Regions from separate parts of the Pantoea sp. LS15 genome, predicted to be linked through region 2. Evidence: predicted binding sites of a transcription regulator. Region 2 holds the regulator's gene; each other region holds the start of a gene.
What was found. The regulator CRP, encoded in region 2, controls carbon source genes, mostly activating them, when cyclic AMP is high. The targets are predictions, from matches to a motif close to ATGTGANNNNNNTCACAT.
Positions count from the first base shown of each region.

Region 1: a site for CRP is predicted at 1,743-1,760, ahead of yrbN (protein YrbN). Genes of this name have one in related genera too.
Region 3: a site for CRP is predicted at 1,530-1,547, ahead of HED65_RS05290 (CidA/LrgA family protein). Genes of this name have one in related genera too.
Region 4: a site for CRP is predicted at 1,869-1,886, ahead of msrB (peptide-methionine (R)-S-oxide reductase MsrB). Genes of this name have one in related genera too.

Region 1 is NZ_JAAVXA010000007.1:126,196-129,335, reverse strand. It holds gene pnp (polyribonucleotide nucleotidyltransferase) at 1-666, shown strand, start outside; gene nlpI (lipoprotein NlpI) at 775-1,659, shown strand; gene yrbN (protein YrbN) at 1,767-1,847, shown strand; gene HED65_RS12580 (DEAD/DEAH family ATP-dependent RNA helicase) at 1,840-3,140, shown strand, end outside.
Region 2 is NZ_JAAVXA010000011.1:132,193-135,332, reverse strand. It holds gene HED65_RS16415 (phosphoribulokinase) at 1-312, shown strand, start outside; gene HED65_RS16410 (OsmC family protein) at 379-783, opposite strand; gene crp (cAMP-activated global transcriptional regulator CRP) at 1,095-1,727, shown strand; gene HED65_RS16400 (YccS/YhfK family putative transporter) at 1,785-3,140, shown strand, end outside.
Region 3 is NZ_JAAVXA010000002.1:393,191-396,330, forward strand. It holds gene cdd (cytidine deaminase) at 1-264, opposite strand, end outside; gene HED65_RS05285 (CidB/LrgB family autolysis modulator) at 394-1,089, opposite strand; gene HED65_RS05290 (CidA/LrgA family protein) at 1,086-1,481, opposite strand; gene dusC (tRNA dihydrouridine(16) synthase DusC) at 1,649-2,581, shown strand; gene mdtQ (multidrug resistance outer membrane protein MdtQ) at 2,727-3,140, shown strand, end outside.
Region 4 is NZ_JAAVXA010000004.1:36,461-39,600, forward strand. It holds gene chiD (chitinase ChiD) at 1-957, shown strand, start outside; gene HED65_RS07795 (YeaC family protein) at 1,018-1,296, opposite strand; gene msrB (peptide-methionine (R)-S-oxide reductase MsrB) at 1,338-1,751, opposite strand; gene gapA (glyceraldehyde-3-phosphate dehydrogenase) at 2,093-3,088, shown strand.

The sequences.
Region 1 (3,140 bases), on a different contig from region 2:
GACTTCAAAGTAGCGGGTTCCCGCGACGGTATCTCTGCACTGCAGATGGATATCAAAATTGAAGGTATCACCAAAGAGATCATGCAGGTTGCTCTGAACCAGGCTAAAGGTGCGCGTCTGCACATCCTGGGCGTGATGGAACAAGCGATTAACGCACCGCGTGGCGATATTTCTCAGTTCGCTCCGCGTATTCACACCATCAAGATCAATCCAGACAAGATCAAAGATGTTATCGGTAAGGGCGGTTCTGTTATCCGTGCTCTGACCGAAGAAACTGGCACCACCATCGAAATCGAAGATGACGGTACAGTGAAGATTGCTGCAACCGATGGCGAGAAAGCGAAATTCGCTATCCGTCGTATCGAAGAAATCACTGCAGAAATCGAAGTGGGCCGCGTCTATGCAGGTAAAGTGACCCGTATCGTTGACTTTGGCGCGTTCGTTGCCATCGGTGGCGGTAAAGAAGGTCTGGTTCACATCTCTCAGATCGCTGACAAGCGCGTTGAGAAAGTGACCGATTACCTGCAGATGGGCCAGGAAGTACCGGTTAAAGTTCTGGAAGTTGACCGCCAGGGCCGTATCCGTCTGAGCATTAAAGAAGCAACCGAGCAGTCTCAGCCAGCTGCTGCGCCTGAAGCACAGGCAGCAGAACAGCAAGGCGAGTAAGTTGCCATTTGCCCTCCGCTTTGCGGAGGGCCTATTATCAGGCAGGACGCCTTGTTAAGCCGCCGGGGGACAGGACGTTCATCCAATAGTTGTCTTCGGGAGTGGGAAATGAAGCCTTTTTTGCGCTGGTGTTTCGTTGCGACAGCTCTAACGCTGGCAGGATGCAGCAACTCTGCCTGGCGTAAGAGCGAAGTCCTCGCAGTGCCATTGCAACCGACTTTGCAGCAGGAAGTGATTCTGGCACGCATGGAACAAATTCTTGCCAGTCGGGCTTTAACCGATGACGAACGCGCACAGCTTTTATATGAGCGCGGAGTGTTGTATGATAGTCTCGGTCTGAGGGCATTGGCGCGAAATGATTTTTCACAAGCGCTGGCAATCCGACCTGATATGCCTGAAGTATTCAATTACTTAGGCATTTATTTAACGCAGGCAGGCAATTTTGATGCTGCCTATGAAGCGTTTGATTCTGTACTTGAGCTTGATCCAACTTACAACTACGCGCACTTGAATCGCGGTATCGCATTGTATTACGGCGGTCGTGATAAGTTAGCGCAAGATGATCTGCTGGCGTTTTATCAAGACGATCCTAATGATCCTTTCCGTAGCCTGTGGCTTTACATCGTTGAGCGGAAGCTCGATGAGAAGCAGGCAAAAGAGGCACTGAAACAGCGCTTCGATAAATCGGACAAGGAACAGTGGGGATGGAACATTGTCGAGTTCTACCTGGGCAACATTAGCGAAGCAACGCTGATGGAACGCCTCAAGGCGGACGCAACGGATAACACCTCGCTCGCTGAGCATCTCAGTGAAACCAACTTCTATTTAGGTAAGTACTACCTAAGTCTGGGGGATAAGGACAGCGCTACGGCACTGTTCAAATTAGCGGTTGCTAACAACGTACACAACTTCGTTGAGCACCGTTATGCATTGTTGGAATTATCGCTCTTGGGCCAGGAGCAAGACGACCTGGCAGAATCGGACCAGCAATAGCTGACGACATAAACATCAGCCCGTAATCTTTTGATTGCCATCATCTTAACTGGTGAGGGCGTTGTTGTTCGTCAATACATCTAATTTGAGCCGGTTCACACTTTTCAATGAAAATTGCAGATCATTTTCACGATGAGCTAAGTAGACTGGCCGCCATTGACATTGAGGCACTCGTACTACATGGCTGAATTCGAAACCACTTTTGCAGATCTGGGCCTGAAGGCTCCTATCCTTGAAGCCCTTAACGATCTGGGTTACGAAAAACCATCTCCGATCCAGGCAGAATGTATCCCACATCTGCTCTCTGGTCGTGACGTGCTGGGCATGGCCCAGACTGGTAGCGGTAAAACTGCGGCGTTCTCGCTGCCGCTGCTGAACAATATTGATCCGGACCTGCGTGCACCGCAGATCCTCGTCCTGGCTCCAACCCGTGAACTGGCTGTTCAGGTTGCTGAAGCAATGACGGAATTCTCTAAACATATGCGCGGCGTAAACGTGGTAGCCCTGTACGGCGGCCAGCGTTATGACGTGCAGTTACGCGCCCTGCGCCAGGGCCCACAGATTGTTGTCGGTACGCCTGGCCGTCTGCTGGATCACCTGAAGCGCGGTACTCTGGACCTCTCTAAACTGAGCGGCCTGGTACTGGATGAAGCAGATGAAATGCTGCGTATGGGCTTCATCGAAGACGTAGAAACTATCATGGCGCAGATCCCGGACGGTCATCAGACCGCGCTGTTCTCTGCAACCATGCCAGAAGCGATTCGTCGCATTACCCGCCGCTTCATGAAAGAGCCGCAGGAAGTGCGTATTCAGTCCAGCGTTACCACTCGCCCGGACATCAGCCAGAGCTACTGGTCTGTATACGGCATGCGCAAAAACGAAGCGCTGGTACGTTTCCTGGAAGCGGAAGATTTTGATGCGGCGATTATCTTCGTTCGTACCAAAAACGCGACCCTGGAAGTGGCTGAAGCGCTTGAGCGTAGCGGCTACAACAGCGCAGCGCTGAACGGCGACATGAACCAGGCCCTACGTGAGCAGACTCTGGAGCGTTTGAAAGACGGTCGTCTGGATATCCTGATTGCAACCGACGTGGCAGCACGTGGTCTGGACGTTGAACGTATCAGCCTGGTTGTTAACTACGACATCCCGATGGACTCCGAGTCTTACGTTCACCGTATCGGCCGTACCGGTCGTGCGGGTCGTGCGGGTCGTGCTCTGCTGTTCGTTGAGAACCGCGAGCGCCGTCTGCTGCGTAACATCGAACGCACCATGAAGCTGACCATTCCAGAAGCTGACCTGCCAAACGCAGAACTGCTGGGCAAACGCCGTCTGGAAAAATTCGCCGCGAAAGTTCAGCAGCAGCTGGAAAGCAGCGATCTGGATCAGTACCGTGCACTGCTGTCGCAGATTCAGCCAACTGCTGAAGGCGAAGAGCTGGATATGGAAACTCTGGCAGCAGCACTGCTGAAAATGGCGCAAGG
Region 2 (3,140 bases):
ATGGACGATTACATTAATTTCCTGACGCCGCAGTTCTCCCGTACCCATATTAACTTCCAGCGTGTACCGACAGTTGACACCTCTAACCCATTCGCGGCAAAAAGCATCCCGTCGCTGGATGAGAGTTTTGTGGTGATCCATTTCCGCAACCTCGAAGGCATTGATTACCCGTGGTTACTGGCGATGTTGCAGGGCTCGTTCATTTCCCACATGAATACCCTGGTGGTGCCGGGCGGGAAAATGGGGCTGGCGATGGAACTCATCATGACGCCGCTGGTGAAGCGGTTGATGGAAGGGAAGCAGATCGCGTGATCATATTCCCTCTCCCAACGGGAGAGGGTTAGGGTGAGGGCATCTACACGCACGATGCCCCACCAATCACGCCTCGATCACTTCATACGAATGGGTGATTTTTACCGCTTTCTCCAGCATTAACGCCACAGAGCAGTACTTCTCGGCAGACAGGTCCACCGCACGCGAAACTGCCGCGTCTTTCAGTTCCTTACCGGTGACCACAAAGTGCAGGTTAATATGGGTGAACAGGCGTGGCGCCTCTTCACGGCGTTCCGACGTGAGTTTAACTTCGCAATCCGTCACATCCTGACGACCTTTCTGCAGAATCGACACCACATCAATTGCGCTGCATCCACCAGCAGCCATCAATACCATCTCCATCGGGCTTGGCGCTTTATCGCCGGAGTTACCATCCATCAAAACCTGGTGTCCTGAAGCGGACTCGCCCAGGAATGTTAACCCTTCAACCCATTTCACGCGCGCTTGCATATTCATTAACTCCAACGTTGCATTTTTGGTGACAGATTACGTGTGCGTTACATTTCTCGCAATGGAAGGCGACCTGCATCATGCTGAAGCGAGACACCAGGAGACACGCGGCGAAAGCTATGCTAAAACACTCAGGATGCTACAGTAATACATTGACGTTACACATGTATGCAGAGGACATCAAACTTTACTGGCTGCGAAACGTTACGATAGCCGACTTCCCAGGGTATGGGTAAGAATTCGATTGCAACCCCAGAGTCCGGATGCATCTGATGACTCTGGTGACAGCTTATAACAGAGGATAACAGCGCATGGTGCTTGGCAAACCGCAAACAGACCCGACTCTCGAATGGTTCTTGTCTCATTGCCACATTCATAAGTACCCATCGAAGAGCACGCTGATTCACCAGGGTGAAAAAGCGGAAACGTTGTATTACATCGTAAAAGGCTCGGTGGCAGTGCTGATCAAAGATGAAGAAGGGAAAGAGATGATCCTTTCTTATCTGAACCAAGGCGATTTCATCGGTGAACTGGGCCTGTTTGAAGAAGGCCAGGAACGTAGCGCCTGGGTTCGCGCAAAGACAGCATGTGAAGTGGCTGAAATTTCTTACAAGAAATTCCGTCAGTTGATTCAGGTTAACCCTGATATCCTGATGCGTCTTTCTTCCCAGATGGCTCGCCGTCTGCAGGTAACATCCGAGAAAGTGGGTAACCTCGCCTTCCTGGACGTTACCGGCCGTATCGCACAGACTCTGCTGAACCTGGCAAAACAACCTGATGCGATGACCCACCCTGATGGCATGCAGATTAAAATTACCCGTCAGGAGATCGGCCAGATCGTCGGCTGCTCCCGTGAAACAGTGGGCCGTATTCTGAAAATGCTGGAAGATCAGAACCTGATCTCCGCCCATGGTAAAACCATCGTGGTCTACGGAACGCGTTAATTCCACTCAGACGGCGTGCCATCGCAAGGTGTCACGCCGTTTTTGTCTTTCTTCCCCATGTGGCGCAGGCTGATTTATCACCCGGAAGTTAACTACGCACTGCGACAAACGCTGGTGTTGTGTCTTCCTGTGGCCGTGGGCCTTATCCTTGGACATCTTCAGCAAGGTCTGCTGTTTTCTCTTGTGCCCGCCTGCTGCAACATTGCCGGCCTGGACACACCGCATAAGCGCTTTTTTAAACGTCTGATTATTGGCGGCTCGCTGTTTGCTGGCTGTAGCCTCGCCGTGCAGCTTTTACTGGCCCGCGATATTCCGCTGCCGTTGATCCTGACCGTGCTGGCGATGACGCTCGGCGTCACTGCCGAAATCAGCGCCCTTCATGCGCGCCTGCTTCCCGCCTCACTGATTGCGGCCATCTTCACGCTGAGCCTTGCGGGGAACATGCCGGTGTGGGAGCCGCTCCTGATCTACGCCCTGGGTACGCTGTGGTATGGGCTGTTTAACTGGTTCTGGTTCTGGCTGTGGCGGGAACAGCCCCTGCGTGAATCATTGAGCCTGCTCTATGTGCAGCTTGCTGATTACTGCGAGGCCAAATACACCCTGCTTACCCAGCACACCGATCCGGAAAAATCGTTGCCGCCGCTGCTGACACGCCAGCAAAAGGTGGTGGATCTGATCAGCCAGTGCTATCAGCAACTGCATATGCTCGCCGCCAACAAGAATCACGAATACAAACGGCTGCTGCGTATCTTCCAGGTGGGGCTGGATCTGCAAGAGCATATTTCCGTGAGCCTGCACCATCCTCAGGAAGTGCAAAAGCTGGTCGAGCGCAGTCATGCCGAAGCGGTGATCCGCTGGAATGCGCAAACCGTCTCCGCGCGTCTGAGAGTGCTGGCTGATGACATTTTATATCACCGCTATCCCACGCGTTTTAACATGGAAAAACAGCTCGGCGCGCTGGAGAAAATTGCCCGCCAGCATGAGGACAACCCGGTGGGTCAGTTTGCCGCCTGGCATTTCAGCCGTATCGCCCGTGTGTTGCGCACGCAACGTCCGCTTTATCCCCGCGATCTCATGGCCGATAAACAAAAACGTCTGCCGTTACTGCCGGCGCTCAGAAGCTATCTGTCTCTTAAATCGTCCGCTCTGCGCAACGCCGCACGGATTAGCGTCATGCTCAGTACCGCCAGCCTGATGGGCATGGCGCTGCATCTGCCAAAACCCTACTGGATCTTAATGACCGTGCTGTTTGTCACCCAGAACGGCTACGGCGCCACGCGCGTGCGTATACTGCACCGGGCGGGCGGAACGATGGCCGGGCTGATTATCGCAGGCGTCACGCTGCACTTTCACGTGCCGGAAGGCTATACCCTGGCGGGAATGCTGATAATTACGCTGGTAAGCTACCTGATT
Region 3 (3,140 bases), on a different contig from region 2:
TCCGCCGAAGTACCATGTCCCGCTGATGCCGCGCGCAATGGCCCCGACGTTGAAGTGGGAGAGGTCAGCACGCGCACAGGCGGCAGCCAGTGGCAGCAGAGCAAAAGCCAGCGCGTCTTCGTCCAGTCCCGTTGCTTGTTTCAGCATCGTGACCTGCTCCGCCGTCAGCAGGGCGGGGAAATGCTCATCCGCCAGAATCGGGGTCAGAGCGGTTTGCAAATTCTCGGCAAGCTGGGCGAAAGCAGCTTGAAAACGTGGATGCATTGCGTTTGCCTCATAAAGGTTAATGGATCGGTAGTTTACGGAGCAGATGGGGCTTTATATGTGATCCAGTTCTCAATATGTATGCAACTTATGAAATCAAAATGAAATTTGCGCGACGCATCGCAAATTTTAGCCCATTACCGCCAGAATCAGCGGGAAAATGAACGGGGCCAGCAGGGAGGTGATGATCCCGCAGATGACCAGCGCCAGTGAGCTAAACGCCCCTTCCTGATAATCCAGTTCTGCACAGCGGGCTGTCCCCAGTGCGTGCGAGGCGGTGCCCATCGACAGCCCACGTGCAGCTTTCGTATGAATACGCATCGCGTTCAGCAGGGTGTGGCCAAACACAGCACCCAAAATACCAACGAAAATCACACACATGGCGCTGATGGCTGGGATCCCTCCAAGGCTACCGCCCACCGCCATCGCAATTGGCGTGGTGACAGATTTTGGCAGGATGGAGGCCGCGATTTGTGGGGACGCTCCCATCAACAGTGCTACCGACGTCCCGGTAATCATTGCCACCAGACTGCCCACAAAGCAGATCGTTATGATGGACTTCCAGCGAGCGCGGATCTGGTGAAGTTGCTCATATAAAGGAAAGGCGAGTGCCACAACGGCGGGCTGTAGCAAATCATTCAAAATTTTACTGCCGGCAAAGTAGCGTTCGTAGGGAATGCCGGTGAGCAGCAGGAATGGAATAATCACCACCATGGCCACCAGCAGTGGATTCAGCAGCGGCATTTTGAAACGTGCGGCAAGTTTGCGTGCGGCGAAAAACACCACCAGGGTTAACGGTAGCGACCACCAGATATTGGCTATCATTTTTTTGTTTTCTCCCCGACAACTTTACGTTCACCATGCACCAGATGAGAGCTCCAGCTCACGACCAGGAAAACCACCAGCGTACTGACCGCACAGGAGACAACGATCGGGCCGAACTGGGCTTTAAGCAAATCAAAATACTGCATGACCCCGACGCCGATAGGCACGAATAGCAGCGCCATATAGCGAATAAGGACGAAGCAGCCAGGGTTGACCCACTTTGCGGGTAGAATTTGCAACGCCAGTAAAACAAACAGGATTAGCATACCGATAATGCTACCGGGGATCGTGATGGGCAGTAGCGACGCGATGAAAATCCCGGCATACAGGCAGGCATAAATCAGGACGAATGCACGCAGATATTGCCAGATAATGTTCAATGATTTGCTCATGGAGAGAGTCCTTGCTGAAACGCATTCATCATACAATTAAACCTGAAAATGTGCCATGGATCACATCATGAATTTTGAGCATACCAGACATTCCAGAATGGAACGTCGGGCTTTCCACATACATACAGAGCAGATACTATAGCGCGTCTTTTTTCACAGGTACTGATATGCGTGTTTTACTGGCCCCAATGGAAGGCGTGCTCGACTCTCTCGTGCGCGAGCTTCTGACCGAGGTGAACGACTACGATCTCTGCGTGACGGAGTTTCTGCGCGTGGTCGATATGTTGTTGCCAGTAAAATCCTTCTACCGACTTTGCCCCGAGCTGTACAACCAGAGCCGTACCTCCTCCGGTACGCTGGTACGTATTCAGTTGCTCGGTCAGTATCCTGAATGGCTGGCGGAAAACGCTGCCCGCGCGGTCGAGCTCGGGTCTTACGGGGTGGATCTCAACTGCGGCTGTCCGTCGAAGCTGGTGAACGGCAGCGGCGGTGGGGCGACACTGCTGAAAGATCCAGAACTCATTTACCGTGGTGCGAAGGCGATGCGTGAAGCTGTGCCTGGGCATTTACCGGTGACGGTAAAGGTGCGTCTGGGCTGGGACAGCGACGCCCGGCAGTTTGAAATTGCCGATGCTGTACAGCAGGCCGGTGCCACGGAGCTGGTGGTGCATGGCCGCACGAAAGAAGATGGCTACAAAGCCGATCGTATCAACTGGCAGGCCATTGGTGAGATCCGCAAAAGGCTGACTATTCCGGTTATCGCCAACGGCGAAATCTGGGATTACGAGAGCGCGCAGGCGTGTCTGAAAGAGACGGGCTGCAATGCGGTGATGATTGGCCGCGGGGCGCTTAACGTACCTAACCTCAGCCGGGTGGTAAAATATAACGAACCGCGAATGCCGTGGGCAGACGTCATCATGCTGCTGCAAAAATACAGTCGTCTGGAAAAACAGGGTGACACCGGGCTATATCATGTCGCGCGAATTAAACAGTGGCTGAGCTATTTGCGCAAAGAATATAGCGAGGCGTTGGGGCTGTTTCAGGAGATCCGCACACTACAAACGTCTGGCGATATCGCGCGGGTTATTCAATCAAAATAATAAATATGAATATTTAATTAATTCATTTTCTGAATATTTTTCCGATTATGTAAATGTATAACAATTTTCCCATTGCCACGCATTCCTAAAAAAATAAACAGCATTAAGCGTAAGTTTCGCCTTTATTTTTTGAATGTGTGGCGTAATGAAACGTTCTCTTATTTTATCTCTGAGTTTCCCCCTTGCTTTTATTCTGATGGCCTGTGCGCCGGAACATACCACAGTATCTCCCCTGAAAACGCAAGCAGTGACAGCATCGGTTAATACAACACTCCATCCTTCAGCATGGCCGAAAAATGAGTGGTGGAAAGACTATAACGATCCTGAGCTTAATTCGCTGATTGCCAAAGCGCTGAATGACGCCCCGGATATGCAAATCGCCCGCCAGCGTATTACGCTTGCCGAAGCTCAGGCAAAAGCCACAATGGCTGCAGACGGTCCGCAAATTGATTTTTCAGCTGATGCAGAACGCCAGAAAATGTCTGCTGAAGGGCTCATGGGACCCTTTGCGATTACCGACCCGGCGGCAGGTACTACCGGGCCGTGGTACACCAACGGC
Region 4 (3,140 bases), on a different contig from region 2:
CAAAATCCAAACCTTAAAGTGCTACTCTCCGTTGGCGGCTGGGGGGCGCGTGGTTTTTCGGGAGCAGCTGCAACCAAAGAGAGTCGCACTGTGTTCATCCGCTCCGCACAGGAGATTGTCGAAAAATACGCTCTGGACGGGATCGATCTCGACTGGGAGTATCCGGTCAACGGCGCATGGGGACTGGTTGCCAGCACGCCTGCTGACCGTGATAATTTCACCGCCCTGCTGAAAGAGATGCGCGACGCCTTCGGGCACAAAAAACTGGTTACCATTGCCGTAGGCGCCAATGCGGAAAGTCCGAAAAGCTGGGTGGATGTCAAAGCCATCGCTCCCCTGCTCGACTACATCAACCTGATGACCTATGACATGGCGTACGGTACACAGTACTTCAACGCCAATCTGTATGATTCCAGCGCCTGGCCGACGGTGGCTGCCGCAGACAAATACAGCGTCGATTTTGTGGTGAACAACTATCTTGCCGCCGGGTTAAAGCCACAGCAAATGAACCTTGGGATCGGCTTCTATGGCCGCGTGCCGAAACGCTCTGTTGAACCGGGTATTGACTGGAGCAAACCGGACGCGCAAAAAAATCCTGTCACCCAGCCGTACTTTGGGGCTCAGGAGATCGGGTTATTTAAGTCACTCGGCTACGACCTGAGCAAAGATACCTACGTGAAGTACAACGATATCGTGAAGAAGCTGTTGAACGATCCGCAGAAGCGTTTTACCGAGCACTGGGACGACCAGGCGAAAGTGCCGTGGCTCTCGGTGAAGGGCACAGATGGCAAGGCGCTGTTTGCGATTTCGTATGAGAACCCGCGTTCCGTTGCGATCAAAGCGGACTACATCAAAGAGAAAGGTCTCGCCGGGGCGATGTTCTGGGAGTACGGGGCTGACGACGAAAACCTGCTAGCGAAACAGCTGGCGGAGTCGCTCGGTATCCCACATAAGTAGTGAAGCAATCAAGCCCTCTCCCCGTGGGAGAGGGTTGGGTGAAGGCATCAGCCCGCACCGTTATTGCATTTTCATTGTCGCAATCGGCTTCGGCGTGATCCCAAAGTCTTCTTTCAATTCGCGCTTACTCTTCATCACCATCTGACCCTGGGTGTCGATAGTCATGTGTTGCGCATCCGTGTTATTGCGCGCCTGCCACAACATCACCAGTTGCAAACTGTTCTCTTTTTGATCCGGGGTAAGTGCGACGCCATCAGGCCATTTTCCCAGTTCTACGGCGGTAACCAGACGCTGATAAATCTCCGGCGTCATACCGTTAATCATGTCATCAATATTCACGATCTCTCCTTTTCAAAGGAATAATTTGCTGAATCGTTTTTTCAACCTTTGATCTGGTCGCCATTTTCGTCATCGGTGAAGCTCATTGAGGCCGAGTTCACACAGAAACGTTCACCTGTTGGCTGAGGGCCATCCGGGAAGACATGACCAAGGTGCGCGTCGCATTTTCCACAACGAATTTCGGTGCGCACCATGCCGTGTGAGGAATCGGTCAGGTAGCGGATTGCATCATCGCTTACCGGCTCGTAAAAACTCGGCCAGCCGCAGCCGGAATCAAATTTCGTTTGGGAATTAAACAGTGGGGCATCGCAGACCAGACAATGGTAGATCCCGTCTCGCTTATTGTGCAGTAAACGTCCGGTGAATGGCGGTTCTGTTCCGTGATTCTGGGTCACGTAAAACTGCATTTCTGTGAGGTTTTTTTTCAAATCGTCAGGGTTACGTTGGTTCGACATATGCTTACATCTCGCTGTAGAAACAGACATCTTTTAACCCGGATTCTAACAAAACATTAACACCCTTGCGTGCACTTTTGTTCTAAACTTATGTGTCGCGAAAAAGCGGTCAGGCAATTGTGATCTTGTTCACATTTTTATCCTGTGAGGACTTTAAAATCCCGGGCGCAGCCCCCATTTGGTTGCAAGCTCAAAGGGAAAGTGAGGCGAGTCAGTCGCACAAACGTTAGTCACAGGATTGATTTGTCGCAATGATTGACACGATTCCGCTTGACGCTGCGTAAGGTTTTTGTAATTTTACAGGCAACCTTTTATTCACTAACAAATAGCTGGTGGAATATATGACTATCAAAGTAGGTATCAACGGTTTTGGCCGTATCGGCCGTATTGTTTTCCGTGCTGCTCAGAAACGTTCTGACATCGAAATCGTTGGTATCAACGATCTCCTGGACGCTGAATACATGGCGTACATGCTGAAGTACGACTCAACTCACGGTCGTTTCGACGGCACCGTTGAAGTGAAAGACGGCCACCTGGTTGTTAACGGCAAAACCATCCGCGTTACTGCTGAGAAAGACCCAGCTAACCTGAAATGGAACGAAATCGGTGTTGACGTTGTAGCTGAAGCTACCGGTATCTTCCTGACCGACGAAACCGCGCGTAAACACATCACCGCTGGTGCGAAAAAAGTTGTTCTGACTGGTCCATCCAAAGACAACACCCCAATGTTCGTACGTGGTGCTAACTTCGAAAAATATGCTGGCCAGGACATCGTTTCCAACGCATCCTGCACCACCAACTGCCTGGCTCCACTGGCTAAAGTTATCAACGACAACTTCGGTATCGTTGAAGGCCTGATGACCACCGTTCACGCAACTACCGCTACTCAAAAAACCGTTGATGGCCCGTCTCACAAAGATTGGCGCGGCGGCCGTGGCGCGGCTCAGAACATCATCCCATCTTCTACCGGTGCTGCTAAAGCTGTAGGCGTTGTACTGCCAGAGCTGAACGGTAAACTGACTGGTATGGCGTTCCGCGTTCCAACTCCTAACGTTTCCGTAGTTGACCTGACCGTTCGTCTGGAAAAAGCTGCTTCTTATGAAGAAATTAAGAAAGCAATCAAAGCTGCTTCCGAAGGCGCAATGAAAGGCGTTCTGGGCTACACCGAAGACGACGTTGTATCTACCGATTTCAACGGCGAAGTGTGCACTTCTGTGTTCGATGCTAAAGCTGGTATCGCACTGAACGACAACTTCGTTAAACTGGTATCCTGGTACGACAACGAAACCGGCTACTCTAACAAAGTACTGGACCTGATCGCTCACATCTCCAAATAAGTTGAGATGAGTGCTTGATCCAAAAAGGCGACTTCGGTCGCCTTTTTTATTG